DNA from 4 places in the Sphaerisporangium sp. NPDC005288 genome. Region 3 is predicted to be linked to each of the others. Evidence: predicted binding sites of a transcription regulator. Region 3 holds the regulator's gene; each other region holds the start of a gene.
The links. Region 3 encodes HrcA, which represses chaperone genes, less so after heat shock. Its sites were predicted from a motif close to TTGGCACTCTCNNNNNGAGAGTGCCAA; they were not measured.
Positions count from the first base shown of each region.

Region 1 (7,270 bases), on a different contig from region 3:
GCGACGCCGATGCCGGCCCTGGCGACGTCGAGGCCGGGTCCCGTGACGTCCACGGCGGCGCCGGCTCAGGGAACGTCGGTGGCGGCCCCGGCTCAGGGGACGTCGATGCCGAGCTGGCCGCCGCGCTCTTCCTGGCCGCCTACCGCACGGTGTACATCGCGAGCGCGCGGCGGATGATGGCCGGGGAGCGCGCGGCCGAGGTCATGCCCGACCACCTGGCCCTGCTGGAGCGGGCCTTCGACGCCGTCGAACGGGCCTGCCCCGGCTTCTGAGGGGAGCCCGCGCCGAGAGGGCGCGCCTGCTCGGACGCCGAAAGGGCCGCCCCCGGACGAATCCGGGAGCGGCCCTTTCGATGTGGCGTGAGCCGGAGGCTCAGAAGTCCATGTCGCCGCCGCCGGGCATGGCGGGAGCGGCAGGGGTCTTCTCGGGCTTCTCGGCGATGACGGCCTCGGTGGTGAGGAAGAGCGCCGCGATGGAGGCGGCGTTCTGCAGCGCCGAACGGGTGACCTTGGCCGGGTCGATGATGCCGGCCTCGAGCATGTTGACGTACTCGCCGGTCGCGGCGTTGAGGCCGACGCCCGTCTCGAGGTTGCGCACACGCTCGACCACGACGCCGCCCTCAAGGCCGGCGTTGACGGCGATCTGCTTCAGCGGCTCCTCGAGCGCCTTGCGGACGATCGCGGCGCCGGTGGCCTCGTCGTTGAACAGCTCGAGCTTGTCGAAGGCCTTGGCGCCCGCCTGGAGCAGGGCCACGCCACCGCCGGGCACGATGCCCTCCTCGACGGCCGCCTTGGCGTTGCGCACGGCGTCCTCGATGCGGTGCTTGCGCTCCTTGAGCTCGACCTCGGTCGCCGCGCCGGCCTTGATGACGGCGACGCCGCCGGCCAGCTTGGCCAGACGCTCCTGGAGCTTCTCGCGGTCGTAGTCGGAGTCGGTGTTCTCGATCTCGGCGCGGATCTGGTTGACCCGGCCGGCGATCTGCTCGGGGTCGCCCGCACCGTCGACGATGGTGGTCTCGTCCTTGGTGATGATGACCTGGCGCGCGCGGCCGAGCAGGTCGAGGGTGGCGGTCTCGAGCTTGAGGCCCACGTCCTCGCTGATCGGCTGGCCACCGGTGAGGATGGCGATGTCGCCGAGCATGGCCTTGCGGCGGTCACCGAAGCCGGGGGCCTTGACGGCCACGGACTTGAACAGGCCGCGGATCTTGTTGACGACCAGGGTGGCCAGGGCCTCGCCCTCGACGTCCTCAGCGATGATCACCAGCGGCTTGCCGGCCTGCACGACCTTGTCGAGCAGCGGGAGGAGGTCCTTGTTGGCCGACACCTTGGAGTTGACGATCAGGAGGTAGGGGTCGTCGAGGACCGCCTCCATGCGCTCCGGGTCGGTCACGAAGTAACCGGAGATGTAGCCCTTGTCGAAGCGCATGCCCTCGGTGAGCTCGAGCTCCAGGCCGAAGGCGTTGCTCTCCTCGACGGTGATGACGCCTTCTTTGCCGACCTTGTCCATGGCCTCGGCGATCATCTCGCCGATCTGGGTGTCGCCGGCGGAGATGGAGGCGGTGGAGGCGATCTGCTCCTTGGTCTCCACATCCTTGGCGATCTTGGAGAGCTCCTCGCTGACGCGCTCGACGGCGGCCTCGATGCCCTTCTTCAGGGACATCGGGTTGGCGCCGGCGGCGACGTTGCGCAGGCCCTCGCGTACCAGCGCCTGGGCGAGCACGGTGGCGGTGGTGGTGCCGTCACCCGCGACGTCGTCGGTCTTCTTCGCGACCTCCTTGACGAGCTCGGCCCCGATCTTCTCCCACGGGTCCTCGAGCTCGATCTCCTTGGCGATGGAGACACCGTCGTTGGTGATGGTGGGAGCGCCCCACTTCTTCTCCAGCACGACGTTGCGGCCCTTGGGACCCAAGGTCACCTTGACGGCATCGGCGAGCTGGTTCATACCGCGCTCGAGACCGCGCCGGGCGTCCTCGTTAAACGCGATCATCTTGGCTGCCATACGGCTAGACCTCCCAGATACAGGGTGGCTTGCAGCGGATCGAGCCGACGCCCGCGACGGCATGAAACCCGCGCCTCCACGGCACCTGTCGCCGTGGATCGCCAGGCCCCATCGCCTCGATCCAGGTTTGTCACTCTCGACAGGAGAGTGCCAACGAACTGTTTAGCACTCTACCCGGTCGAGTGCAAGCGACAACCCCTATGACCTGGGCGGCACAAGGATTTCTCCGACCGTATGCCGAATATTGGGCCCGCCTCCACAGGGTAGGCGGTACGACCCCGCAGGCTGACATGAAGGAAGGCCCGGCCCGTCTTGGTGCATGACAGACCGAACCTTCCAGCTACTGACGGGGAGAGACTAGTGGATCTTCGTCTGGCCGGGCGACGCCGGCCACGTCACACAGTGCGAACGGACTCCGCCTGCGGGCCCTTCTGCCCCTGCGTGATCTCGAACTCCACCCGCTGACCCTGCTCTAGGGACCGGTATCCCTCGGACAGGATCGCTGAGTAGTGGACAAACACGTCCTTACCACCGTCTACCGCGATGAAGCCGTAGCCCTTGTCCGCGTTAAACCATTTGACGGTGCCCTGCGCCACTTTCCGACTCCTCTTGCTGGGCTCCGGACCCCGCCCACTCCTCCGCGAGGTCCGTGACCTTCGGAGCCGAGACGCATGCGAACTCCTCGGCTACGTCGATCGTTCTCGACCATACCTGTGGCAAGGGTTGAAGCAACAGAGTCAATCGGGAAACTACTACTTGACGTTCGCTCTCAGCGGCACTCGGCTATTTCCCGCTCGCGTTTAGTTAGTTGACAATTACACTAACGGAGGGCTCGGTAATCACTTCTATTATGATAGTCGTCCCGCTACCGGGCCCCCCTTGCGGACATGGCGACGCCCATGCGTCCAGCTAGGACGCATGGGCGTGATGTGACTGATGGGGCCGGTGAGACTTGAGCACGCCTCACAAAGGCCAGAAGGGCGCGGAGGTCAGCCCCCGGCGACGGCGGGGATCACCGAGATGTTGGTTCCTTCGGGGGTTGCGGTGTCGAGACCGTCGACGAATCGGACGTCCTCTTCTCCGACATACACGTTGACAAAACGGCGGATCTTGCCCGTTTCGTCCAGAATACGGGCCCCGATTCCCGGGAAGTCGGCGTCGAGCTTCTGGAGCACCTCGCGCAGGGTCGCCCCGTCACTGCTCACCTCCGACGCGCCGTCGGTGTAGGTGCGAAGAATCGTCGGAATCCGCACAGAAACGCTCATTTATCGGGCCCTTTCAGGAGTGGTCGGCGACAGCCGTACGAAATGCGTCGAGCGAAGGACGGATGACCGCGGTGGGCCTCGCCTCGGCGGAGACCGCGTCGAGCGTCTTGAGGCCGTCCCCGGTGTTGAGCACCACCGTCTCGGCCTCCGGGTCGAGCAGGCCGTTGGAGACGAGTTTGCGCAGCACGCCGACGGTCACGCCGCCGGCGGTCTCGGCGAAGATGCCCTCGGTGCGCGCCAGCAGCCGGATGGCGTCCACCACCTCGGCGTCGGTGACGTCCTCCACCGCGCCGCCGCTGCGACGGGCGATGTCGAGCACGTACGGGCCGTCGGCCGGGTTGCCGATGGCGAGCGACTTGGCGATGGTGTCGGGCTTGACGGGACGCACGATGTCGTGGCCCGCCTTGAAGGCCGCCGACACCGGCGAACAGCCCTCGGCCTGCGCGCCGAAGACCTTGTATGGGCGGTCCTCGACCAGGCCGAGCTTGATCAGCTCCCGGAACCCCTTGTCGATCTTGGTGAGCTGGGAGCCGGAGGCCACCGGGATGACGATCTGCTCGGGCAGGCGCCAGCCGAGCTGCTCGGCGATCTCGAAGGCCAGCGTCCTGGACCCCTCGGCGTAGTACGGCCGGAGGTTCACGTTGACGAAGCCCCACTTGTCGCCCAGCGGGTCGCCGATGAGCTCGGAGCAGAACCGGTTGACGTCGTCGTAGGTGCCCTCGATGCCGACCAGCCGGCCGCCGTACACCGAGGCCATGACGATCTTGGCCTCTTCGAGGTCGGACGGGATGAACACGCAGGCGTCCAGCCCCGCGCGCGCCGCCGCGGCCGTCACCGCGCCCGCGAGGTTGCCCGTGGAGGAGCACGACAGGGTGTGGAAGCCGAAGTTGCGCGCGGCCTCCAGCGCGATGGCGACGACCCGGTCCTTGAACGAGTGGGTCGGGTTGCCGGAGTCGTCCTTGACATGCAGGCTGCGCAGGCCCAGTTCGCGAGCCAGGTTGTCGGCCTTGACCAGCTTGGTCCAGCCGGGCGCCAGGTTGGGCCGGGAGGCGACGTCGGCGGGAACCGGCAGCAGCCCGCGGTAGCGCCAGATGTTACTCGGACCCGAGGCGATCTGCTCACGGGTCACCGCCGTCCCGGTCTCGCCGGGAGAGCTCCAGGTGTAGGCCACTTCGAGTGGCCCGAAACACTCGGCACAGGCGAAGATCGGTCCCAGGTCGAACCTGGTGCCGCATTCGCGGCACGAAAGAGCGACGGCGGGGCCGAAGTCGAGCGTGGTCGTTGTCTCAGCTGTTGCGAGCGCCATGAAGCGAGGCCTTTCCCTCATCTTCGCCCGGACCACCTTGGTCACAGGCCGGAATTGGCACCTGTCCCGGCCGGTCTCACTGGTCTTTGAGTGCCGCGTCGTTCGGCAGACGCGGATGACCACAGCCGGGAGGGTTGCCGGGGCTTCGCAGGGCCGGTCCCTCCACCCCTCTGGATGAGCAATATGAAGTTGTGATCCCGCTTGTATCACAAGCAGGCCTTAAGAACTGTACCTCGCCCACCGGCGCGGACGGCCGTCCGTCTCATTCTCCGAGACGTGAGAGCACGATGGAAGAAACCGAAGCCGCAGGTGAGCACGTTGCAAGAAGCGTGGCGAGAAGCTCCGTCCCGGAACAGAGCAGGCAGGCAGAGGGCGCGTGACGCACCGCGCGGGCCGCTAGGCGAAGGGCCGGCCGTAGGCGTCGCCGAGCGCCGCCTGGACGTACTTGCGCGCCTGGTGGATGCGCGACTTGGCCGTGCCCAGCGGGATGCCGAGCTGCTCGGCGACCTCGTTGTAGTCGAGCTGGCAGATGTCGCGCAGCACCAGGGCCTGGGCCAGCTCGGGCTTGTCGGCCTCCAGGGACTCCATCGCGTCGAGCAGGTCGAGCCGCGACCCGGCGATGACGCTGACCCTGCGCGGGTCGGCCCGCAGCTCGGGCAGTTCATCGGCCGTCTGCTCGGCCGCACGGCGCTTGAGGGTGCGGTAGGTCGTGCGGGCGCAGTTGGTCGTCACGATGTGCAGCCAGGTGGAGAAGCGGGCCCGCCCCTCGAACCGCCCGATGTTGCGCGCCACGGCCAGCAGGGTGTCCTGGCAGGCCTCCTCGGCGTCCTGGTGGTACGGCAGCAGCCGCGAGCAGTGGCGCAGCACGTCGGCCTCGATGCGGCGCAGGAGCTCGCCCAGCGAACGGTGGTCGCCCGCGGCGGCCGCGCGGGCCAGATCCTCGGTCGTCTCGTCAAGCGCCATGCCCCGAGCTCCTCTCGACCGCCTGCGGCCAGCCCTGACCTGACCGCCAACCCATCTTATTGGGAGCGTTAAATTCAATTAATCTGCGGCCAGGTGCGCGTCACAGCGGAGATGAACCGGCGAGGGACGACCGCCGCAGGGCGGACGAGGAGTGGTGATGGGCGGATGAACACAGTTCTGCTGGCCTCCAACAGGGGGCCCGTGTCGTTCACGCTCGCCGATGACGGCACGCTGACGATGCGCCGCGGTGGGGGCGGCATGGTCTCCGGCCTGTCCGAGGTGGCCAAGGACGCCGAGGTGCTGTGGGTGTGCGCGGCGCTGTCCGACGGCGACCGCAGCGCCGTGCGGCTGGCGTCGGGCGGGCGCCTGGACCAGGCCGGCTACGACACCGGCCCGGTGCGCATGCTGGACATACCGCCCGCGACGTTCCACCGGGCCTACAACGCGGTGGCCAACTCCACGTTGTGGTTCGTCAACCACCTGCTGTACGACACGCCCAACTCGCCGCAGTTCGACATGCGCTTCCGCCGGGAGTGGGAGTCCTACCAGGACTACAACGCCGCGTTCGCACTGGCGCTGGCCGAGGAGGCCGCGCACGGAGCCCGGGCGATGATCCAGGACTACCACCTGACGCTCGCTCCGGCGATGCTGCGGGTGGAGCGCCCTGACCTGCGCATCTCCCACTTCTCGCACACCCCGTGGGCGCCGCCGGAGTACTTCTCGCTGCTGCCCGACGACATCGCGGCCGAGCTGCTGACCGGCATCCTCGGCGCCGACCAGGCCGGCTTCCTGACCGCGCGCTGGGCCTCGGCGTTCATGGACTGCTGCGAGACCCTGCTCGGCGCCCAGGTCGACCGCGTCCAGCGCACGATCACCTACGAGGGACGCACGACCCGCATCGGCGTGCACCCTCTCGGGGTCGACGGTGACGCGCTGTGGGCGCGGGCCCTGGAGCCGGACGTCGAGTCGCACATGCTGGCCCTGCGCGAGCGGGTGGGCGACCGCAAGCTCATCGTGCGCATCGACCGCACCGAGCTGTCCAAGAACATCGTCCGGGGGCTGTCGGCCTACCGGCAGTTCCTCGCCGACCATCCCGAGTGGCACGGCAAGGTCGTGCACCTGGCCTTCGCCTACCCCTCCCGGCACGACCTGCCCGAATACCGCGAGTACACCGCCGCCGTGCAGCGGTGCGCCAAGCAGATCGAGGACGAGTTCGCCGGCGAGGACTGGGACCCGCTGATCCTCAACGTGGACGACGACTACGCCCGCTCGCTCGCCGCCTATCGCCTGGCCGACGTGCTGCTGGTGAACCCCATCCGCGACGGCATGAACCTCGTCGCCAAGGAGGGCCCCATCCTCGCGCCCAACTGCGCGCTGGTGCTGTCCAGGGAGGCCGGGGCCGCCGCCGAGCTGGGCCGGGACGCGCTGATGGTCAATCCCTACGACGTCTCGGGCACGGCCGGCGCCCTGTACGAGGCGCTGATGCTCCCCGAGGAGGAGCGCGCCAAGCGCGGCACCCGCCTGCGCGCGGCGGCCACGGCCCTGCCCCCGCGCCAGTGGTTCGCCGACCAGCTCGCCGCCCTCGACCGCTGATCGCGGCCGTCCGGCGCGGCCGGAGGCGGTCGATCGCGCGCTGACACGGTTTTCGAGCCGTTCGAGTGCTTCACCGCCTACCGGTCTCAGCGGCGGGTCAGGGCGTCGGAGAGCGCCGACAACAGGGCCGCGACGCCCGCCGGGC
Region 1 covers NZ_JBEXGT010000046.1:52,290-59,559, forward strand. The annotation lists gene ABZU32_RS33245 (helix-turn-helix domain-containing protein) at 1-272, shown strand, start outside; gene groL (chaperonin GroEL) at 373-1,998, opposite strand; gene ABZU32_RS33255 (cold-shock protein) at 2,394-2,594, opposite strand; gene ABZU32_RS33260 (MoaD/ThiS family protein) at 2,988-3,263, opposite strand; gene thrC (threonine synthase) at 3,277-4,569, opposite strand; SAM riboswitch class I at 4,584-4,750, opposite strand; gene ABZU32_RS33270 (sigma-70 family RNA polymerase sigma factor) at 4,966-5,532, opposite strand; gene ABZU32_RS33275 (trehalose-6-phosphate synthase) at 5,698-7,125, shown strand; gene otsB (trehalose-phosphatase) at 7,212-7,270, opposite strand, start outside.
Region 1: a site for HrcA is predicted at 2,126-2,152, ahead of groL (chaperonin GroEL). Genes of this name have one in related genera too.

Region 2 (7,270 bases), on a different contig from region 3:
ACGAGCAGCAGGCGCGGGGCGGGACCCGGCATTCGGTGAAGGTCAGGGCTGTAGAGCGGTTGCGGGAGGCTCCCGGCACGTACTTCGTCACGCCGGTGCCGGCGCCACCGCACGCCGAGTTCGTATACGAGGGTGCCGTACCGCCGCCGGTCATGCGCGGGAAGAGTGAAGGCCGAGAATCTGCGTGTACGAGGGGTGGCCGGCAGCGTCCTGTGGTGTGGCAGGTGGTGAATGGGCGCGCGGGTTGGTGTGGAAGCGCTGGGCGCGGGGGCCGTCAACCAGGAGGGGGCGAGCCGCGGCGTACAGGAGAGAGGGATGGCCGGGCGGTCCTGCTGGGGACGCGGCCGGAGATGAATGTGAGGGCTGCGACCGGTGGTCGGCAGCCTGGGGACGGTGGGCGCTCTTCGCGGGTGTGGGAGGGCGGACGGCTGCGGCATCTGTCAGAAGGGCGGGCGCGTCAGGCGTTGGATGGCCCGCAGGTGCCGAGGCAACCCGCGGGGGTGCGCTCCTCGGACGGGGTGGTCACAGGGTGCGGCACGGCGGGGCGCGGGCGAAGGCGCGCCTCGGATGCCCAGATGGACTGGCGGCGCTCGGAGGGGCGCACGGGAGGGCGCGCCTCGGACGTGCGGAGGGGCGAAAGCGGCGGGAGCGGTGGAAGGGGCGTGGATGCGCGGATGGTAGGGCGCGGGCCGGAGGCAGGGAGGGGCGCGCAGGCAGGGAGGAGTGCACGGGCGCCGGAGGTATGGAGGGGCGAGCGCCACTCGGCGGCTGGGAGCGGAGAGGGCGACGCCGTCAAGGCGGATGCGAAGGGTGAAGAACCCTGCGAAGCGCCACGGCGGATGGTCCCCGGGAGGACGATCTCTGGGAGGACCGTCTTCGGGAGGACGGATGAGGTCGGGGATCAGTGGGAGGCGGAGGCCGGGGTCTGACAGGCGCTGCCGTGCGGTGATGGAAGGACGGCGGGGCCGGAGGCCGTGGTGACCTGTGCGGTGAGGCGGCGAGGCCGGGATGGCGCAGCCTGTGTGGTGATGGGGCGGGCGTGGCCGGAGGCCGCAGGGGCGCTGGTGGTGATCGGAGGACCTTGGGCCCGACGATTCGAGGGTGATGGGAGGAGGTGAGGTGACGGGAGGACGTGGGTGACGAGATCCGCGAGGTCGGTGGATTCGCTGGTGAGGGGCGGTCGGGGAGTGGTGCTGGCTGGTCGGTGATGGAGGTGACGTCGCCGTGGACAGGGGCCGGGTCGACGCCTCGAGGGCGGGGGACTACGGGTGATGTGGTGACGGGAGGCTGCAGGGGGTGAGGGGAGGGCTTAAGTGACGGTGTCAGTGTGTGGGGTGGTGAGGCGGTGATGGCATAAAAGGCGTGATCCGTACATAACGGCTCTTGCGACTCCGGCCCGGACACTCAGTCCGCTGTAGTAACGTGCGTGCGGGCGCAGGTCACAAGTTCGCAAATGGAGGGGTCTTAACGTGCCATCTCCTCGATCGGCGGGCCTGGTCGCGGTCCTTATGGCGATGATTTCCATCATCAGTATGACGTCGCCCGGTACGGCGCACGCGCGATCGGCCACGCACGAGACGGCTGACCGGAAACCCGATCCGACCAACCTGACAGAGCTGCGGCGTGAGGCCGAGAAGTCGTCCCAAGCGCTCGCGGACGCCACTAAGGCGCTGGAGCAGCGCCAGACGACGCTGGCGAAGGCCGACAAAGAGCTCAAGGGCAAGCTGGAGCAGTTGCGCACGGCGAATCTCCAGCTCGGCAAGATGCGACAGCCGTTGTCGGACCTGGTGCAGTCGCTGTACCAGGAGCCTTCGGGCGGTGACATGGCCCCGTTCCTCAACGGCAGCGACGACGCGAGCCTGCGGGCGCTGAGCGACATGACCTACCTGGTGTCCGGGCGGGACGAGATACTCGCGGACGCCGGGCGGCTGTACCAGCAACAGCAGAGACTGGCCGGCGAGGCGCAGGATCTGCGGGCGACCAAGCTGCTGGTGGAGGCCCAGCTCAGCGTGGAGATCGACACTTTGAGGAAGCGGTCCGCGACCGTTGTGAAGTCGCTGTCGCAGACGCTGGTGAAGCTCGGCGTGCGCGTTAACCAGGGCGGCCGCTCGGGCGCGGCCTGTGACCCGACCCGGGTGAGTTCGGCGGCGCAGTATCCGAACGGGCTGTTGCCGGCGGACGTGCTCTGCCCGCTCCAGCAGCGGGGGCGTGAGTTGCGGGCCGACGCGGCGATCGCGTTCGTCGCGCTCAGCGAGGCGTACCGCAAGCAGTTCGGTACGCCGATCTGCGTGACCGACAGCTACCGCAACCTGGCGCAACAGCAGTCGATCTTCTATCGGCGGCCGGGGTTCGCCGCGGTGCCGGGGCGCAGCAACCACGGGCTCGGCCTGGCGGTGGACCTGTGCGGCGGCGTCCAGACCTTCCGTTCGGTGCAGTTCAACTGGCTCGAGTCGAACGGCAAGCGGTTCGGCTGGATCCATCCCGACTGGGCCTATCACAGTCCGTTCGAGCCTTGGCACTGGGAGTACGACCCGAAGCTGGGGTCGTTGTTGTAGGACCGGCTCCGTCTGACGGACGTCCTGGCCTGAACTGTGGCTCGGCTTCCCCTGGACGGGCGGCGGACGACGCCCGTGGGTGCCTCGACGTCCACCTTCAGAGGCAGTGCGGACCCTCTGTCGTCTCTCGTCGAAGTCGTGCGCGTTCGGTCAACCGCTTGTGGCTCAGCTCGGGGTTTCGCGATGCCGGATTCGTGGGCTCAGCGTGGCGCGCTCACTGACCGGTGGACGTGGAGGGTGTGGGTGCGCTGGGCCGTCAGGGGGTGTGGCCGTGGATGGTGATCGAGAGGCGGGAGCCCGTGCCGGCCTGGGCCAGGCGCGCGGCCTGGCCCGGCGTGGTGGCCAGGACTACCAGGGCGCCGGTCTCGGCCGTGTCGCCGGCGGAAGCGCCGCTCCAGCGAGGCCCGCTGGGTACGGCGATGACGGTGACGGCCTGCGCCGCCGTAGAGGTGCGGACGGGTGTGGCACTCGGCGCGTCGCCGTGGTCCGGCGGTGCGCTTGTGGCCGGGTCGGCCGCCGGAGGCGGGGCGAGGTCGTCCCATGCGGATGATGAGGCGATGACGTCGATGACGTCACCGGGCCGGAGCAGCCGGGCAGAGGCGGCGTCCGTGACCCGCACCGGGGTGGCGAGTAGGCCAGGGCCGTAGGCGTCGATGAGGGCCGGACCGAGCAGGCGCAGGTCGGTGATCGGCTCGCCGCGCCGGGCGGGGGCGGTGAGAACGCGTCCGGCCACCCAGGCTCCCGGGCGGAGGGCGCCGTCGGGGACGGTCTCCTCGGGCAGGTGAACGACGGTCAGATCGGACACGGACAGCGCTCCGGCTCCAAGGTCGTGCGCGGCGGCCAGGATCGCGACGGAGGGAGCCGGACGGACGGCCAGGCCGACGCACGCGGTGCCCAGCGCGGCCAGTGCGACGGCCACGAGCCGCCGACGCCGGCTGAGCATCCGGATGACGCGCATGGGTGTGGCGGCCTGCATGATGCCTGGCTCCTGTCGAGGGGGTGGGAGTGCCCGGCCGCAAGCTGTCGGCCCGTGGGGGAGTATCGCGGGTTGGGGTGGCCTTATGCCTGGCCCGCAGCGCAGTGACCGACTGCACGGTGGGCGGCTATGCGGTGCCGAGGCGCGGTAGGGCAGAGAGTGCTGGAGGACGGTGGTCAGGGGAGTTCGAAGGGGAGCTTGATGCCGTTCAGGGCGTCGCCGCAGGGGCAGGCGCGGTCCAGGGGGAGTTCGGCGACGACCGAGCCGACGAGGGTGCGCATGCGCTCGCTGTTGGCGGCGAAGAAGGCGAAGACCTCCTCCTGCGTCACGCCCTCGCCGGTGTCCACGCCGGCGTCGTGGTCGGTGACGAGCGACAGCGAGGTGTAGCAGAGGGCCAGCTCGCGGGCGAGGACAGCCTCGGGGTGGCCGGTCATGCCGACGATCGACCAGCCGTTGGAGGTGAACCAGCGTGACTCGGCTCGGGTGGAGAAGCGGGGACCCTCGATGATGACCAGGGTGCCGCCGTCCACGGCGTTCCACCCCTCGGCCTCGGCCCGGGAGTAGGCGAGGGCCCTGCCGACCGGGCAGTAAGGATCGGCGAACGGAACGTGCACCGCGCCACCGGCGTCATAGTAGGTCTGCGCCCGGCCGGAGGTGCGGTCGACCAGCTGGTCGGGGATCACCAGCGTGCCCGGCCCGTACTCGGCGCGCAGGGAGCCGACCGCGCTCGGGGCGACGACCTGGCGCACGCCGAGAGAACGCAGCGCCCAGAGGTTCGCCTGGTAGGGGATGCGGTGGGGCGGGAACCGGTGATCTCGGCCGTGACGGGGCACGAACGCCACCGTGCGCCCGCCGATGCGGCCGACCGTGATGATGTCGCTGGGAGCCCCGTAAGGCGTGGTGATCTCGATCTCCTCGGCGTCGTCGAGGAGGGAGTAGAACCCGGAACCGCCGATGACCCCGATGTCAGCTGTCATGACCATGGGCTCGAGATTAGCGGCACGGACGTGGGGCGGTGAGGGCGGAGGGCAAGGCTGTGGACAACCGTCGGTGCCGCCGCTCAGCCTGTGGACGACCGTCAACGCACACGAGGTCGGCGCTGGTCATCACACCCGGCCGACGCCGGAGCGGAAGGATGCGAATCGGGTTGTACGGCGGGACGGCCGTACAACCCGGGGAGGCGTCAGGCGGCGGAGCTGCTCGGGGTGGCGCTGGCGGAGGCGGGCTCCTTCTTCGCCGGTGTGCTGGAGCCGGAGTCCGACGAGCCACCGGAGTCCGACGAGCCGCCCGAGCTCGAGGAGCCGCCGGAGCTGGAGCCGGCGGACGTCGTGGAGGTGGTCGAGGAACCGGAGGAGCGGTTGTCCGTCCGGTAGAAGCCCGAACCCTTGAACACGATGCCGACGGCCGAGAACACCTTGCGCAGCTGACCCTGGCAGTTCGGGCAGGTGGTCAGCGGGTCATCGGTGAAACGCTGGACGACCTCGAGCCCTTCACCGCAAGCGGTACAGGCGTACTGGTAGGTGGGCACGCGCTCCTCCTCATATGGCTCAGTGTGGCTCAACGCAGATTGGCACTCTACCGCTGCGACTGCTAATGGTACGCAGCCGATTAGGCTAAACGCCACCCGGACGGGTTCTAATCCCTGTCGTGAGGCTCACCGCGGGGGTCGGGTGGGGTGGACGTCGCGAGGGTCCCCGGTCGTTCTGAGGACCGATGAGCCCCCCGACCCGGATGAGTCGCGGACCGCGTCGAGGGTGGGGAAGCGGGGTTCTCTTGAGGGCCGGTCTCCGAAGTCGGCCGCCCCACACGTGGGCGCTGTCGTTCGGGGCTGTAGTGCGGGGTTGTCGCGCGGGTTGGCGCGGGGGTGAAGGGGTCATTCGCCGCGTTCGCCGTACCAGCCGGCGAGTTTGCCGCGGCGGCTGACGGCGCGCAGCCGGCGTTCGACGACCTTGCGGCAGGCGGCCGTGGTGACGACGAGCAACTGGTCCTCGGCTCGCAGCCGCGTGGTGCCCTCAGGGACGAACGAGCGGCCCTCGCGTACGACCATGGTGACGGCGGCGTCCGACGGCAGGCGGAGCTCGAAGATCTCGACGCCGTGCAGCCCGGACCCCTGAGGGATGCTGACCTGCAGCAGGTCGGCGTTGAGCTCCTCCAGCGGCGCCGCCTCGACCCCGAGGTCGCGTGCCTCGGCCGGGGCGCTGACCTGCAGGACGCGGGCGAGGAACGGCAGTGTCGGTCCCTGCACCATGGTGAACACGATGACGATGACGAAGACCTCGTTGAACACTCCCTTGGCCCCGGTGATGCCGGCGGCCCAGGGGATGGTGGCGAGCACGATGGGCACCGCGCCGCGCAGTCCGGCCCATGACAGGAACGCCTGCTCCCGCCAGGACAGCCGGTCGGTGCGGGTCACGCGTACGGCCAGGGCGGAGACGACCACCGACAGCGGGCGCGCGAACAGCAGCAGCACCAGCCCGATGATCAGTCCGGGCACGACCATCTGGGGGAGTTCGAACGGGCTGGCGAGGACGCCGAGCATGACGAAAAGGCCGATCTGGGCGAGCCACGCGGCTCCTTCGGCGAAGCCCCGGGTCGGCACACGGTGGGGCAGGCGCATGTTGCCCAGTACCAGTGTGGCCAGGTAGACGGCGAGGAAACCGCTGCCGTGCAGCAGCGTCGCGCCGCTGTAGGCGACGAAGGCGAGGGCGAGCACGGCGATGGGGTACAGGCCGGAGGCGGGCAGGGCGACCCGCCGCAGGGCGTAGCCGCCGAGCGGGCCGACCGCGAGGCCGACGGCGCTTCCGATGGCCAGCTCGAACACCGCGTCCAGCACGACGTGCCCCACGCTCGGCATCGGTGTGCTGATCTGGCTGAGCATGACGACGACGATGACGGTCGGCGCGTCGTTGAAACCCGACTCGGCCTCCAGGATGCCCGAGAGGCGTTCGGGAAGGGGCAGGCGGCGCAGGACGGAGAACACGGCGGCCGCGTCGGTCGAGGCGAGGACCGCTCCAAGGAGCAGGGCGGTGCGCCAGTCCATCCCGAGCAGCCAGTGCACCGCCGCGGCCAGCGCGACGATGCTCACCGCGACGCCGACCGTGGCGAGTACCACCGCGGGAGGGACGGCCCGGCGTACGTGCTCCCAGCTTGTGGTCAGGCCGCCTTCGGCGAGGATCACCGCCAGCGCCGCCAGGCCGATCTGCTGGGCGACCTTCGCGTTCTCGAACTGCAGGCCCAGGCCGGCTTCGCCGAGGAGGAGTCCGATGGCGAGGTAGATCAGAAGGCTGGGCAGCCCGGTGCGGTGGGCGACGCGCACGGAGGCGATGGCGGCGATCACGACGATGGACGCGAGGAGCAGCCAGAGATCAAGATTCACCGGCCCCCCTCCCGCGTTTGCGTCCATTGTGTCGTATTCGTATAGGCCACTACCACGAGCAACAGCTATGGGCTACCGTCACTCGCGACACAGACGAAGAGGAACAACGGGTTTGCAGGGGACGAAATTGGCCGACGACACTTCCCCGGTCCTGGAGAGCGCGAGGAAGGACCATTTCGTCGACGGCGACGAGCTCGTCCCCGTGAAGGAACTCGATATATCCGATGCGTCCCGAACGTCCGAGCCGCCGCAGCCACCCGGGACCGTCAAGCCGCGCAGGAAGCGGCGGTTGTTACGCCGGCTGACGATCGCGACCGGGCTGGTTCTGGCCATGGTGGTCGCGGCGGCGTTCGCGTTGGTGAT
Region 2 covers NZ_JBEXGT010000012.1:17,799-25,068, reverse strand. The annotation lists gene ABZU32_RS13680 (D-alanyl-D-alanine carboxypeptidase family protein) at 1,515-2,555, shown strand; gene ABZU32_RS13675 (RcpC/CpaB family pilus assembly protein) at 2,812-3,531, opposite strand; gene ABZU32_RS13670 (S-methyl-5'-thioadenosine phosphorylase) at 3,708-4,514, opposite strand; gene ABZU32_RS13665 (FmdB family zinc ribbon protein) at 4,715-5,059, opposite strand; gene ABZU32_RS13660 (potassium/proton antiporter) at 5,405-6,907, opposite strand; gene ABZU32_RS13655 (LCP family protein) at 7,035-7,270, shown strand, end outside.
Region 2: a site for HrcA is predicted at 5,099-5,125, ahead of ABZU32_RS13665 (FmdB family zinc ribbon protein). Genes of this name have one in related genera too.

Region 3 (7,270 bases):
CGCAGTCGCAGTCGCAATCGCAGTCGCAGGCCTAGGCGCGGCCGGCGGCGGCGGTGTCAGCGGGGGCGGCGTCCGGGAGAGTTCACCAGCGGCCTGAGCGGGTGAGCAGGACGGCGGCGGCGGCGACGCCGGCGGTCGAGGTGCGCAGCACGGTCGGGCCGAGCAGGGCAGGAGCGGCGCCGGCCTCCTGGAACCGCTTGATCTCCTCGTCGGTGATGCCGCCCTCGGGGCCGACCACCACCACCATGTCGCCGCTCGCCGGCGGCTCCAGGCGCGACAGCGGCACGACGGCCTCCTCGTGCAGGACGGCCGCCGCGGCGGCGCCGCGCAGCAGTGCCGCCACCTCGGCCGTGCTCGCCTGCTCGGCGACCTCGGGCAGGTGGAACCGCCGGGCCTGCTTGGCGGCCTCGCGGGCCGTGGAGCGCCAGCGCGCCAGCGACTTGGCGGCGCGCTCGCCCTTCCACTGGGTGACGCACCGGGCAGCGGCCCACGGGACGATGACGTCCACGCCCGCCTCGGTCATCATCTCGACCGCCAGCTCGCCCCGCTCGCCCTTGGGCAGCCCCTGGACGACGACCAGGCGCGGGTCGGGCGCGGGCACCACGCGGCGGCCGACGACCTCCAGCCGCAGAAAGTCCTTCCCGGCGTCGCGCACGGCGCACTCGGCCACCGCGCCCGCGCCGTCGGTCAGGTCGACCCGTTCGCCCGCCCTCAGCCGCCGCACGGTGGCGGCGTGCCGCCCCTCGGGGCCGCCGAGGACGATCTCGTCACCGGACAGGTCGTCGGCCAGGAAAACCGGGACGCTCATCGGCCGTTAAAAGCGTCCCGGAGGCGTGAGAAGAAGCCCTGCTGGCCGGGCGCGAACTTGCCCGGCGGGCGCTCTTCGCCACGCAGCTTGGACAGCTCCTTGAGCAGCTCCTCCTGGGCGGCGTCCAGCTTGGTGGGGGTCTCGACGTTCACGTGGATCAGCAGGTCGCCCCTGCCGGTCTCGTTGAGCCGCTGGATGCCCCGCCCGTACAGCGGGATGACCTGACCCGACTGGGTGCCGGGGCGCACGTCCAGCTCTTCGGCCCCGTCGAGCGTCTGCACGGTGAGGATCGTGCCGAGCGCCGCCGCGGTCATCGGGATCTGCACCGTGCAGTGCAGGTCGTCGCCGCGCCGCTCGAACGTGTCGTGCGGGCGCTCGACGATCTCGAGGAACAGGTCGCCGGGCGGGCCGCCGCCGGGGCCGACCTCACCCTCGCCGGCGAGCTGGATGTGGGTGCCGTCCTCGACGCCGGCCGGGATGCGGACCTTGATCGTGCGCCGGGTGCGCACCCGCCCGTCGCCGGAGCACTCCTGGCACGGGTGGTGGATGACCGAGCCGAACCCGCCGCACTGGGGGCAGGGCCTGGCGGTCATCACCTGGCCGAGGAACGACCGGGTGACCTGGGAGATCTCGCCGCGGCCGTGGCACATGTCGCAGGTGTCGGGATGGGTGCCGGCCGCCGCGCCCGACCCCTGGCACACCTCGCACAGCACGGCGGTGTCCACGACCAGCTCGCGCGTGGTGCCGAACGCCGACTCGGCCAGGTCGAGCTCGACCCGGATGGTGGCGTTGCGCCCGCGCCTGGCCCGCGAACGGGGGCCGCGCGCGCCGCCTCCGCCGCCGAAGAAGGCGTCCATGATGTCGCTGAACGGGAACCCCGCGCCGAAGCCCGCCGCGCCGGGGCCGGCCGCTCCGGCGCCGCCGAAGGGATCGGCGCCGAGATCGAACATCTGGCGCTTGCTCGGGTCCGACAGGACCTCGTACGCCTGATTGATCTCCTTGAAGCGCTCCTGCGTCTCGGGATCGGGGTTGATGTCAGGGTGGAGCTCACGTGCGAGGCGGCGATACGCCTTCTTGATCTCGTCCTGAGTGGCGTCACGGCGCACCCCGAGGATGCCGTAATAGTCGCGGGCCACTTAGGATCCCGCCAGGATCTGGCCGACATAGCGTGCCACTGCGCGCACCGCTCCCATCGTCACCGGGTAGTCCATTCGCGTCGGGCCCAGCACTCCGAGCCGGGCCAGTTCATTGTCGCCCGAACCGTACCCGGCGGCGACGATCGAGGTGCCGTGAAGCCCGGAGTAGGGGTTCTCCGAGCCGATGCGCACGGTCAGGGCGGAGTGGTCGTTCGCCTCGCCGAGCAGGCGCATGAGCACGACCTGCTCCTCCAGCGCCTCGAGCACCTCACGCAGGCCGACGCTGAAGTCGCCCGCGAGATTCGCCGCGCCGGCGAAGACGATCTTCTCGTCGTGCCGCTCGACCAGGGTCTCCAGCAGGACCGACAGGATCGTCGTCGCCATCGGCCGGTCGCCCTCGGGCAGCCGTTCGGGAAGGTCGGCGACCGTCTCGGCCACCCGGCCGAGCCTGCATCCGTCGAGGCAGGCGTTCAGCAACGCCCGCAGGTGGGCGACCTGGTCGTCGGCCACCACGTCCGGCAGGTCGACGACCCGCTGCTCGACGCGGCCGGTGTTGGTGATCACCACGAGCATGATGCGCCGCTCGGCCAGCGGCACCAGCTCGACGTGCCGGACCGTCGAGCGGATGAGCGACGGGTACTGCACCACGGCCACCTGGCGGGTCAGCTGCGCCAGCAGCCGCACGGTGCGGGTCACGACGTCGTCGAGATCGACGGCGCCCGCCAGGAACGTCTCGATCGCACGGCGCTCGGCGGCCGACAGCGGCTTGATCTGGGACAGCCGGTCGACGAACAACCGGTAGCCCTTGTCGGTGGGGACCCGCCCCGCGCTGGTGTGGGGTTGTGTGATGTAGCCCTGCTCCTCGAGCACGGCCATGTCGTTGCGCACGGTGGCGGGCGAGACCCCCAGATTGTGACGCTCCGCCAATGCCTTCGACCCGACCGGCTCGTTGGTGGACACGAAATCCTCGACAACGGCGCGCAGAACGGCCAGCTTGCGTTCATCGAGCAACGTGCTCACCTCCCTGCCTCGCGTTCGTGCCTGCGTAAACGCCTGGTCTGGCACTCAGTGTTCCCGAGTGCCAAGTGTACGGCCATGGGCCTCAGGGTGCGATAACTCAGACCGCACCACCCTCCCCACTCTCCCGCGAATCGGCTCGACTCCGCCCATCCCACCACCGCCCACCGCCCCCCGGCGTGGAAACGTGGCCCCTCCCACCCCCCAGACCTCCACCTCGCCCACCCGTCCTTGTGAAGTTGTGCGGTAGGTCCCCCGGACGGTGGAAGTGATCCCCGCACGGCCGACTCGCGGGTCCGCGACAAGCGACGGCGGGCACTCGCCCGGCCGGATGCCCGGCCGATGGCAAGTGGGTTGCTATTCGGCGGCAAGTCATCTGATCCAGACTCGCTTCATGAGCGAGATCGATCCCCGCCTGACCGACGCGACGAGGCGACCGCCGCGTCCGGACTCCTCGGGTCCGCAGGGCACGCCTCCCCAGCCGCAGAGCGCTCCGCCCGGCTCGGGCCCCGGCCCGCACGGCCCCGCCTCCGGCGGTCCGCCGTACGGCGCTCCCGCCGGGCCCTCCCCCTACGGCGCTCCCGCCGGCTCCTCGCCGCACGGCGCGCCCGCCGGCGGGCCGTACGGCGTCTCAGGCGGCCCCTCGCACGGCGGACCCTCTTATGGCGGGCCTTCGCACGACGGGCCCTCCTATGGCGGGCCCTCGCACGGCGGGCCTCCCTACGGCGGGCCTTCGCCTTCGTACGGGGGCCCCTCCTACGGCGGGCCCGCGTCCGAGGCGGCGCACCCGCTCTACGCCTCCCCCGCGCCCGCCGCGCCCGGACCGGTGCGGCCGCGGGTGCTGTGGATCGTGCTCGCCTGGCTCGTCGCGGTGATCTGCGGCGTCGTGGGCATCGTGGGTTTCGCCGGCGGCCTGTTCAAGACCATCACCGACGCGGCGCCCACGCAGACCTTCCAGAGCGGCGGCAGCGTGTCGGTCCCCATGGACCCGAAGGACAAGCCCATCCTGTACGCCTCCGCGTCCGGGCCCACCGACATCAACTGCCTCGCCGTGGACGGCGCCGGCAAGAAGGTCGATCTCACCTCGCCCAAGGCGTCCCAGACGGTGTCCGCCGACGGCCGGGTGTGGGAGGCCGTGTTCGACATCGGCGTGCCCGCCGCGGGCACCTACAAGGTGAGCTGCCAGGCCGAGGCCGGCAAGCAGGTGCTGTTCGGGGTCGGCAAGTCGCTGACCGCCGACACCGGCGCCCTCGCAGGAGGCGTGGCCTCGCTGTTCCTGATCCCGCTGGCCGGGTTCCTGCTCGCGGTCGTCACCACGATCGTCGTCCTGGTGCGGCGCGGCCGGAACCGCAAGCGGCAGGCGGCGGCCGCCGCCCCCTACGGCGCCGCGTGGCCGCAGGGGGCACCGCCACAGGCATGATCTTTGCTAGCGTGCCCAGGTATGCGGGACTACGGACGGGACGTGCTGGCCGGAGACTGGCGGAGGCCGCTGCGCGGCAAGATCCCCAAGGTCCCGGCCGAGCTCGACCTCGTGGTGGAGGACGCCGAGGGGGGCTTCTGCGGCGCCGTGGTGGCCTGTGACAAGGAGGCCGTCACCCTGGAGGACCGCTTCGGGCGGCGGCGGGTGTTCCCGCTGGCGCCCGCCGCGTTCCTGCTGGAGGGCAGGCCGGTGACGCTGGTGCGACCGGCGCCGGAGGCCGCGTCCACGGGGCCCGGCCGCAGCGCGTCCGGGTCGATCGCCGTCGGGGGGCTGCGGGCGCGTGTCGCCCGAGAGAGCCGCATCTACGTCGAAGGCGTGCACGACGCGTCCCTCGTGGAGAAGATCTGGGGCCACGACCTGCGGGTGGAGGGCGTCGTCGTCGAGTACCTCGAGGGCGTGGACGACCTGCCCGCCATCGTGGCCGAGTTCGAGCCCGGCCCGGGACGGCGCCTCGGCGTGCTGGTCGACCATCTGGTCCCCGGGTCCAAGGAGAGCCGCATCGCCGCCCAGGTCTCCTCTCCGCACGTGCTCGTCGTCGGGCACCCCTTCGTGGACATCTGGGCCGCCGTCAAGCCGTCCGCCGTCGGCATCCGCGCCTGGCCCGAGGTCCCGCGCGGGATCCCGTGGAAGGAAGGCGTGATCGAGGCCCTGGGCTGGCGGCTGGAACCGGCGGATGCCTGGCGCCGCATTCTCGGCGCTGTCCGGACTTACACTGACCTCGAGCCGGAGCTTCTGGGCCGGGTAGAGGAGCTGATCGACTTCGTGTCGATCGAGGAGACGCCATGAGCCACCCTCCGAACGACCCCGAGACCAACGCCCCTCACCCCCGCTCCGATCCCCCCACCACACCGGCCGACCCCCTCGACTCCGAACTCCCCACCACCCCGGCGCCCCACCCCGACGCCGAGCTCCCCGTCGGTCGGCCTGGCGAGGTGTCCTCCGTCGCCACACCGGCCAAGCACCGCGAGTCCGAAGCTCCCGGCGCCCCCGCCGAACCCCCCACCTTCGAACCACCCGCCACGCCTGTCCAGCAGTCCGGCTCCGAACCGCCCTCGTTCCGGCACGCCGATGCCGAGTCGGCCGCCGATGCCCCGCTCCGGCAACCCGGCTTCGAGCCCCCCGCCGGCCGACCTGGCGACGTATCCTCCGTCGCCACACCGGCCAAGGACCGCGAGTCCGAAGCTCCCGGCGCCCCCGCCGAACCCCCCGCCTTCGAACCGCCCGCCACGCCCGTCCAGGAGTCTGGAATCGCGTCCTCCGCCACGCCGGCCGACCGCCCTCGCGACGAGCCCGCCGGGTACGGCGCGGAGCACCGGGACACCGGCGCCGCCGAGCACGGGTACGCGCCACCCCCGCCCTACCAGGCGGCGGCATACGAGCAGCCCGGTTACGAGCAACACGGCTACGGACAGCCCGGTTACGGACAGCCCGGTTACGGACAGCCCGGTTACGGACAGCCCGGTTATGGGCAGCCCGGCTACGGACAGCCGGGGTACGGGCCGGCGGGGTACCCGGGCGGGCCGCACGTCCCTGGCAGGTTCGGGCCGCGCCCGGGGTCGGACGACACGACCCTGGCGATGCTCGCCCACCTGCTCGGCCTGCTGACCTCCTTCCTCGGCCCGCTCATTCTGTACCTGGTCAAGAAGGACGAGTCGCCCTACGTCCGCGACCAGGCGGCCGAGGCGCTGAACTTCCAGATCACGCTCTTCATCGCCTACGCGGTCTCCGCCGTCCTGGTTCTGGTGATCATCGGAATACTGCTGATGATCGTCGTCGGCATCGGCTCGCTGATCCTGATGATCATGGCGGCGGTGGCGGCCAACCGCGGCGAGAACTACCGCTACCCCTTCAACATCCGCTTCATCAGCTGACTCCTGCCGAACCGCTGATCGCCCGCTGGGCCCCGAGTCGCCCTTCAGTGCACATGCCTGCCCCTCGCCGGTCAGGTGAGATCTCGGATGAGGGCGTCGGCCAGCAGGCGGCCCTTGAGGGTGAGCACGGCTCGGCCGCGGGTGAAGGGCCCGGGTTGCAGCAGGCCGTCCGCCAGGGCGCGGGCGACGGCCGGGCGGGCGGGCGGCGCGATCTCGGCGAGGGGGAAGCCGGAGTCGAGGCGCAGTTCGAGCATCAGCCGCTCGACCTTCTGGTCGTCCTGTGACAGCACCTCGCGCGCGTGACCCGGCGATGCGCCCGCCGCCAGCCGGGAGGCGTAGGCCGCCGGGTGTTTGACGTTCCACCAGCGCGTGCCGCCGACGTGACCGTGCGCGCCAGGACCCACGCCCCACCAGTCGCCGCCGGTCCAGTAGAGGAGGTTGTGGCGGCAGCGCGCCTGCTCGGAAGCGGCCCAGTTGGAGACCTCGTACCACGAGAAGCCGGCCTGCGACAGCATCTCGTCGGCGATGACGTAACGGTCGGCGGCCACGTCGTCATCGGGCATGGGCAGCTCGCCCCTGCGGATGCGCGCGGCCAAGCGGGTGCCGTCCTCGACGATCAGCGAGTACGCCGAGACGTGGTCGGGCCGCGCCTCGATGGCCGCGGCCAGGGACGCGCGCCAGTCGTCGTCGGTCTCGCCCGGCGTGCTGTAGATGAGGTCGAGGTTGACGTGCGCGAACCCGGCGTCGCGGGCCTCGCGCACGGCCTGGGCCGGGCGGCCGGGGGTGTGCCGCCGGTCCAGGACGGTGAGCACGTGCTCGGCCGCGCTCTGCATGCCGAAGCTGACGCGGGTGAACCCGCCGGCGCGCAGCCGCTCGAGGGAGGCGGGATCGACCGACTCGGGGTTGGCCTCGGTGGTGACCTCGGCGCCCGGCGCCAGCCCGAACTCGCCGTCGATCG
Region 3 covers NZ_JBEXGT010000001.1:229,152-236,421, forward strand. The annotation lists gene ABZU32_RS00985 (16S rRNA (uracil(1498)-N(3))-methyltransferase) at 83-808, opposite strand; gene dnaJ (molecular chaperone DnaJ) at 805-1,944, opposite strand; gene hrcA (heat-inducible transcriptional repressor HrcA) at 1,945-2,955, opposite strand; gene ABZU32_RS01000 (hypothetical protein) at 3,356-4,381, shown strand; gene ABZU32_RS01005 (DUF3097 domain-containing protein) at 4,403-5,227, shown strand; gene ABZU32_RS01010 (DUF4870 domain-containing protein) at 5,224-6,312, shown strand; gene hemW (radical SAM family heme chaperone HemW) at 6,384-7,270, opposite strand, start outside.

Region 4 (7,270 bases), on a different contig from region 3:
CGCCACCACGTCCAGCTCCTCGACCTTCAGCGACAGGCCGGTGACCAGCGGCGACCCGATGCGGCGGTGGATGTGCTCCATCGCCTCGTCGAGACGGTCCTCCGACTCCACCAGCTCGCAGCGGCCCGCGCCGAGCCCGGCCAGCCGGCCGAGGAACCCGGCGTTCACCGCCCGGTCGATGCCGACGGTGTGCACGCGCACGGCCGCCAGCCGCGAGCCGAGGCGTTCCAGGATCTGGTCCTCGTTGCCGACCTGCCCGTCGGTGACCAGGACGAGCACCCGTTCCCTGCCGGGGTCCTCCAGCAGGCCGAGCGCCTCCTCCATCGGCTGCAGCATCTCGGTGCCGCCCCGCGCCTCCAGCCGGGCCAGGTGCTCGACGGCCCGGTAGCGGTTGCGGTCGCTCGCCGGGACCAGGCCCGCGTCCACGCCGAGGGGACGCTCGACGACGCTGTCGAAGGACAGGACGGCGAACCGGTCGGCGGAGGACAGGGTGTCGACGATGCGCGCCGCGGCCCGCCGGGCGGCGACCATCTTCCACCCGGTCATGCTGCCCGAGCGGTCCAGCAGCAACGCCACGTCCCTCGGCGCGCGCCGGGCATCGGTCCGCGCGGGCGGGAGCACGGTCAGCACGAACGTGCCGTCCCCGTCGGCCTCCCCGTCGATCTCGGCGTCGACGCCGTCGGCTCCGGTGTCGGCTCCGGTCTCGGCGGCGGGCGCCGGTCGGCGGGTCTCTCCGTCGGGGACGAGGGTCAGGGCGCTGGAGGCGTCGAACGACAGGCGCAGGATGAAGTCACGGTCGAGGCGCTCGCCGGGCAGCAGTCGCACGACGCCCTCCTCCTGGGAGACGACGTGCAGGCTGGAGCGCATCTCGGTCAGGTCGAGCCCGGCGGGGTCGACGCGGGCCGTCAGCGCCAGCCGCACCGGGTTCGGGAAGCCCGGCAGCAGCACCGGCGGGGTGATCCGCGAGGCGTCCGGGACGGCGTCGGTGTCGGCGGACACGCCGTCCCCGGCGGCGAGGTCGTCCAGCGGCGTGCCCGGGATGTAGCGGGGCGCCACGACCAGCGGGAAGCGGAAGGTCGCCGCGCCGTCCTCGTACGGGAGAGGCTGGCTGAGCGTCAGCCGCACCGTCACCCGCTCGCCGGGGACGATGTTGCCGACCCGCATGGTGAAGACGTCCGGGCGCTCCTCCTCGGCGATGGCGGCGCGCTGCCCTCGCGCGATGGCGCGGTCGTAGTCCTGGCGGGCCTGGCCGCGCTCCTTGAGCACCCCCTCCACCACCCGGTCGTCGGCCTCCATGCGGAAGGCCGTCACCGCGGCGCGGTCGGGCAGCGGGAAGATGTAGGTCGCCTCCAGGGGCACGTCATGCGGGTTGCGAAAACCCTGCGTGACCTCCACGCCGCAGGTCAGCGCGGTGATGTTCGCCTCGACCTCGACGCTCTCCAAGGGCAGGTTCCCCTTGCCGGTGCTCAGGGCCCCGAGCCCCGCGTCGGGCGCCGGGGCGTACTCGCCGGGCTTCAAGGATGTGATCTGCACAGTCATGATGACGACCTTTCGGGCGGAGACTGGTCGAGGCCGGCGGCCGGGGCGGCATGCCCGGGGACGCCGGAAGGCAGGAGGCCGCGGTCGTGCAGCAGGGCGAGCAGCGGTGCGGCGGCCTCCCGCAGCGCGGCGATGTCGCCGGGGGCGGGAGGCCGCCCTTCGAGCAGGAGCGTGACCCCGGGCGCGAGCCGCACGCCGTGCACCAGGTCATCGGCGGGCGCGGCGGCGGGAACGACGCCCGGCCACCGGCCCGCCGGGCGGGGCAGGGCCTGCTCGGGAGCGAAGGGCGCCGCGAGGAAGTCCGGCGGCGTGGCCTGCCCTCCTGGCAGGCCCGGCGCCGGCCCCCCGGGCGCCACGGGCGGCCCCCCGTTCGCCGCCTGCGGACTCCCGCCGCTCGGCACCGGCGACCCCGTCCCGCCCGCGGTCGCCGGCGTGCCGGTCCCGCCTTCCGCGGCCGGTGTGCTCCTCCCGCTTTCCGTCGCGAGGACGGCGGCGACGCGCCCGTGGGCCGGAGCCGCGGCCGGGTCCGTCGCGGGCGTGCGGGTTCCCGCGGCGGCCGGGCGGGCCGCCCAGAAGCGCGGCCGGGCGCGGGGGGAGCCGGACGGCGGGTCTCCGGCCGGGTCACCGGTCGAGTCCTCGGCCGGATCGCCGGTCGGCTCAACGGCCGGGTCGCCGGTCGCGCTGGGCCGGGGCGCGACGGGAACCGGCCGCCCGGCCGCGTCGACGATCTGCTCCAGCGCCGTGTCGGTCGCGCCGGCCAGCTCGGCCTGGATGTCGGCGATGGACCGGCCCTCGGCCTGCAGGCGCTTGACGGCGACCAGCTGGAGCAGGTGACGCCTGCCGTACAGCGCGACCCGGCCGCGGCGGGTGAGCGGCGGGTCGAGCAGGCCGATCGTGGTGTACCAGCGGATGAGCCGCTCGTTGGGCACGTCTCTGACCCGGCCGTTGGGCCGCCGCGGCGAGGACGGCAGCAGGTGCGCCGCGTGCTCCGCCAGCTCGCCGATCGTCCAGGTGTCACTCATGCTTCCATGCTGACACTGCAACTATGACACTGTCAATGTTTAGCGCTTCGGGAGACCGGTTAGGGCGTTCTAGGTAGCCAGGTAGAAGGCCGTCGATCATTCTTGAGGGGAAGATGCTTCATGGCCCAGATCACCAGCCCGCTCCCGAGCGACAAGCAGAAGATCGCGGGCGATGCGCTGCAGGGAGCTCTCATCGACCTGCTCGACCTCTCGCTCGTGGGCAAGCAGGCGCACTGGAACCTGATAGGCCGCAACTTCCGTTCGCTGCACCTGCAGCTGGACGAGATCGTGGCCCTGGCGCGGACCGGCGCCGACAGCGCGGCCGAGCGGGCGGTCGCCCTGGGCGTCAACCCGGACGGCCGCGCGGCGACCGTCGCCCGCGACACCCAGGTCAGACAGTTCGACACCGGATACATTGAGGACGGCAAGGTGGTCGCCGCGTTCACCGACATCCTCGGCGAGATGATCGCCCGGATGCGCGAGCGCATCGCCGCCACCGAGGAGCCGGACCCGGTCACCCAGGACCTCCTCATCCAGATCACCGAGGGCCTCGAGAAGCAGCACTGGATGATCCAGGCCCAGCGCTGACCCGGCCGGGCTCGCGGCGGCGGCCGTGAGCACCCCGGCCCCGCTCACGGCGGCTGCCGCAGGGACCACTGGGCCCGGCTCACAGCAGCCGCCAGGCGAGGTGGGCGACGGGCGGGCCGGCGCCCAGGAGGGCGCGGAGGGCGTCCCAGCGCGCGGTGCCGGCTCTTGCGCCGCGCACCAGGCCCACCTCGACGAGGGCGCGGGCCCAGGCGTCCTCGTCCGCGCCGGCCGCCCGCTCAAGAACGTCGAGCGCCGTCCGCCCTGCCGCGGATCCGGGACGCCCCGGGTCGTCTGGCGGTGGCGATGATTCCGAGATCACCGGAAATGTCGGACTGAATGGCGCTTCCTGGCCGGGCGTGTCCGGCGTGGCGGGGCGGTCGCGGGGGAGTGGCGGGCCGTCCAGTTCGCGGGCGAGCAAGGACAGCAGATGCGGCCAGCGGATGGCGAGCACCGCGAGCTTCGCGACCTCCTCGTCGGTCGCCTTCGCCGCCCCGGCCAGGGCGCGCCGGTAGGTCACGAAGGAGTAGAACCGAAAGACGTTCACATACCGCTTGAGCTCCCGGGGGTTGCTCAGCGTGAGGACGGGCAGCACCCGCGCGATCGCGGCGTAGGCGTTCTCGTCGCTGTAGAGGTCGTCGTAGACCCGGTCCGCCGCCAGGCGCGTCGCGGCCGACAGCCCGCCGATGGCGTCGCCGTCCGCCGCGCCCACCTGGTCCTGCGCGTCACGCGCGACGATGTCCAGGTCGCCGGCCGTCGGGCCCATCGCCCTGATCGCCGCCTCGACGCGGTCCACCAGCCCCGGGTCGGCCCTGACCTCCGGCTCGGCCCTCCCGGACAGGCGCACCTCCCTTCCGCCGCCCCGGGGGCCGCGGGCGGAGCGCGTGGAGCGCGGTGGGCCCGGGACCGGCGCGCCGTCCCCGAGGCTCGGGTACGGGCGCGTGGTGTGCCGTGGGCTTGGGGCGGTTCCGCCGTCCCGGGAGGCCGGGTGCGTGGTGAGCGGTGGGCTCGCGGCCGGTTCGGGCGCGGGCGGGTGTTCCTGGCCGGGCGGAGGGCCGGAGCGCCGGTCGTCCGGGGGGCTCGCGGGCGGGGCGGGCACTTCCAGCAGGGCGCGCAGGTAGGCGGGCAGCCGTTCGCCGTCGTCGAGCATGGGGACGCTCAGCGGAAGCTGCACGATCTTCTCCAGGAAGCGCCACCCGAGACCGGAACGCTCCTCGGCGGAGGCGGGGAGCGATCGGGCGAGGTCCCGGTAGGCCACCTCGACATGCGCGGCCACGACCTCCGGCTCCATGGCCAGGACGAACACGCAGTTGGGGAACTCCCCGGCGAGGAACAGGTTGACCGCCTCGATCACCTGGGCCACCGTCCCCGGCGAGCAGCGGTCCAGGTCGTCCACGAACACCAGCAGCGGGCGCTCCTCGGTGGCGACCATGCCGAGCACCCGCCGCATGTCGGTCTGCACCAGGTGCAGGAACCCGGTCCTGGCCCGGTACCCGGGGTCGGGCGACAGCTCCGAGCCCGCGCCGGGCCCGCCGCCGAGCAGGTCGGGCTGGCGGACGAGCCGGGTGAACGCGGTGTCGGCCGACTCGCCCATGAAACGCGCGAGCCGCACTCCGGCGGCGAACAGGACGAGGAACGAGCCGCCCGACCCGACGGCCGCGGCCGTGCCGCGCAGCAGTGAGCCGGCCGCGGGCACCAGGGCCGACGCGGCGAGCGAGGCGCCGGTGACCAGCAGCGTCGCCAGGAAGGCGAGGGCGACCGGGAGCAGGCGGGTCGCGGCCAGCCGGTAGGCCCGGCGGCGCACCTCCTCCCTGTCGACCCGGGCGAGGTTGAGCGCCAGCCAGAAGCGCTCACGCTCGCCGCGCGGGAGCCGGCAGGTGATCTGGCTGATGATCTCGTGGGCCAGGCCGGCCCACACCTGCTCGCCGCTCTGGTACATCCACGGGTTGAACCAGACGGTCGGCCGCCAGTCGGCGTGCCGCAGGGGAAGCTCGCCGGGGACCGCGTACTCCCGGCCCCCTGACTCGGCCCGTCTGGCACGCGAGAGCACCTCCGCATTGGTCACCCGCCCCGCCGAGCCGACCGCCCCCTCGCCCCTCGACCCGCGCCCGCCCCACCCCCGGCCGTGTGCGTGACCGGGGCGGCCGCGGCGTCCTGGTCCGCGGGGAGGGAGGTCCTCCGCCGGGGTGGCGAGGTGGATCGCGGCGGGGCGGTCCTCGGCCGCGCCCGGGTCGAGCAGGTCCTGCACCATGCGCATCAGCGACGTCTTGCCCGCGCCCCACGGCCCTTTGACGCCGATGGTCAGCGGCGGCCGCGTCTCCGGGTGGCGGACGAACGCCGCGATCGCCTCGGCGTGCACCCGGTGGCCGAGCCGGTCCCGCAGGGTCCACCGGTCGCCGGTCAGCCGGGCACGAGGCTGGACGGCGCGCCGTGCGGCCCGCCACCGGCGCAGCCCCGCCGAGACCCGTGCCAGCTCCCGCGCGTCCGGCCGGCCGGCGAGAGCGGGGCGCACCGCCGGATCGGCGAACGGCGTGTCCTCGCCCAGCAGTCCCCACGCGGCCAGCTCCCCGAGCGCGTGCGCTTCGCGCGTGCCGGCGGGGGCGTCCTCCATGAGCAGGGCCGCCGTCTCGGGCGTGAGCGGCTCGTCCTCGGTGAGGAGGGTCGCCCGGCGCAGCAGCAGCCTCGCCGGCTCGCTCAGGTGCACGTCGTAGACGCGGCCGACCAGCTCGCGGGCCGAGGCGGGGGCGACCGTGTCGCCGGTGGCCGCCAGGCGGGCGAGCGTCGCGGCGAAGGCGGGGCCGAGGTCCCCGGCGGGCCGCCGGGCGCGGGCGACCTCGATCAGCTCGCCCTCGCCGTAGGTGAGCAGGTACGGCCGCCGGTCGGCGCCGAGATCGGCGCAGCGCTCGTCGGCGTACCGGTACAGGTCGCCGACGGACACGGCGCCGTCCCGGTCCAGGTCGGCCTCGCCGGACAGGATGCCGTCGGCCAGGATCGCCGTGAGCGACACCGCGCCGCCGGGACGCTCGCCGGGCATGGTGGCGCTGGTGGTGAGCGCGGCGGCCGCGGCGACCGGCTCGCCCCGGACGTGCAGGCGGGTCACCGTCTCGTGCGGGTGGCCGGGCCCGGCCGTGACCAGCCAGCCGAAGTCGACGATCAGGAGCAGCGCCGCCCCGTCGGAACGCTCGACGCGGCGCGCGAACTCCCCCATCAGCGCGCCGAACTCGCCCGGACCCCACCCCGACTCGGTGGACCAGCGGACCAGGAGCAGGTCCCCCGGCTCGACGGCGTCCAGGAACGCGCCCACCCTGGTGTGGTCGTCCGCGTCGCACTCGGCGGTCTGGACGGCGTACCCCTCGCCGGTGAGGGCGTGGACGAGCCGGCGGTCGGCCGCGCCGCCCGCCCTCGCCGAGCCCCGGCCGTCGCGGTCGAGGAAGACCAGCGCCTTGCGGTTCCTGATCTTCGGGGCGGGCGGCGCTAGAACGGTCGTCGTGGTCATCGGCTGCTCCCATGGCCGGGCGGCGGGGTCCAACACCCCTGGACCGGCGGGCCGCGTGACGCGGCGCGGCCATGATGGTCCCGAAGGCCCGGCCGACCCTAGGCGGGGCACGAGCCGCCACGGCCGGCCCTTTGCGCGATGTTTGCCCTCTCCGGGCCCGGCGCCCGTCCGCCCTGCGGCCCAGTGACGGACGGGCCCCGGCCCCGGAGACGGCACTCGTCCCACCCGGGGCGTACGGCGCCCGGGAGGGGCGGGGTCAGAGGGAGCGGGACCAGTATTGTTCGGTGACCTTGGTGCCGTAGGCGCGCTTGGTGCACTGCTCGTCGAGGGTGAAGCCGGCCCGCTGGTAGACGCGGCGGGCGGCGGCCAGTTCGTCGACGGTCATGAGCACGATGCGCTCGTAGCCGGTCCGCTTGGCGAAGGCCAGGCATTCCTCGACCAGCCGGCCGCCGATGCCCATGCCGCGGGCGGACGGCTCGACCAGCAGCAGGCGGAGCTGGGCCGTGCGGTCGTCCTTCCTGACGCAGAACACCGAGCCGGCGGGCTCGCCGTCCACCTCGGCGATCCAGACGGCCTCGCGCCGCGGGTCGTGGTCCTCGACGTACTCGGCGACGATGCGGGCGGTCAG
Region 4 covers NZ_JBEXGT010000025.1:62,719-69,988, reverse strand. The annotation lists gene ABZU32_RS23495 (VIT domain-containing protein) at 1-1,539, opposite strand, end outside; gene ABZU32_RS23490 (MerR family transcriptional regulator) at 1,536-2,561, opposite strand; gene ABZU32_RS23485 (DNA starvation/stationary phase protection protein) at 2,682-3,149, shown strand; gene ABZU32_RS23480 (P-loop NTPase fold protein) at 3,229-6,642, opposite strand; gene ABZU32_RS23475 (helix-turn-helix domain-containing GNAT family N-acetyltransferase) at 6,899-7,270, opposite strand, start outside.
Region 4: a site for HrcA is predicted at 2,571-2,597, ahead of ABZU32_RS23485 (DNA starvation/stationary phase protection protein). Genes of this name have one in related genera too.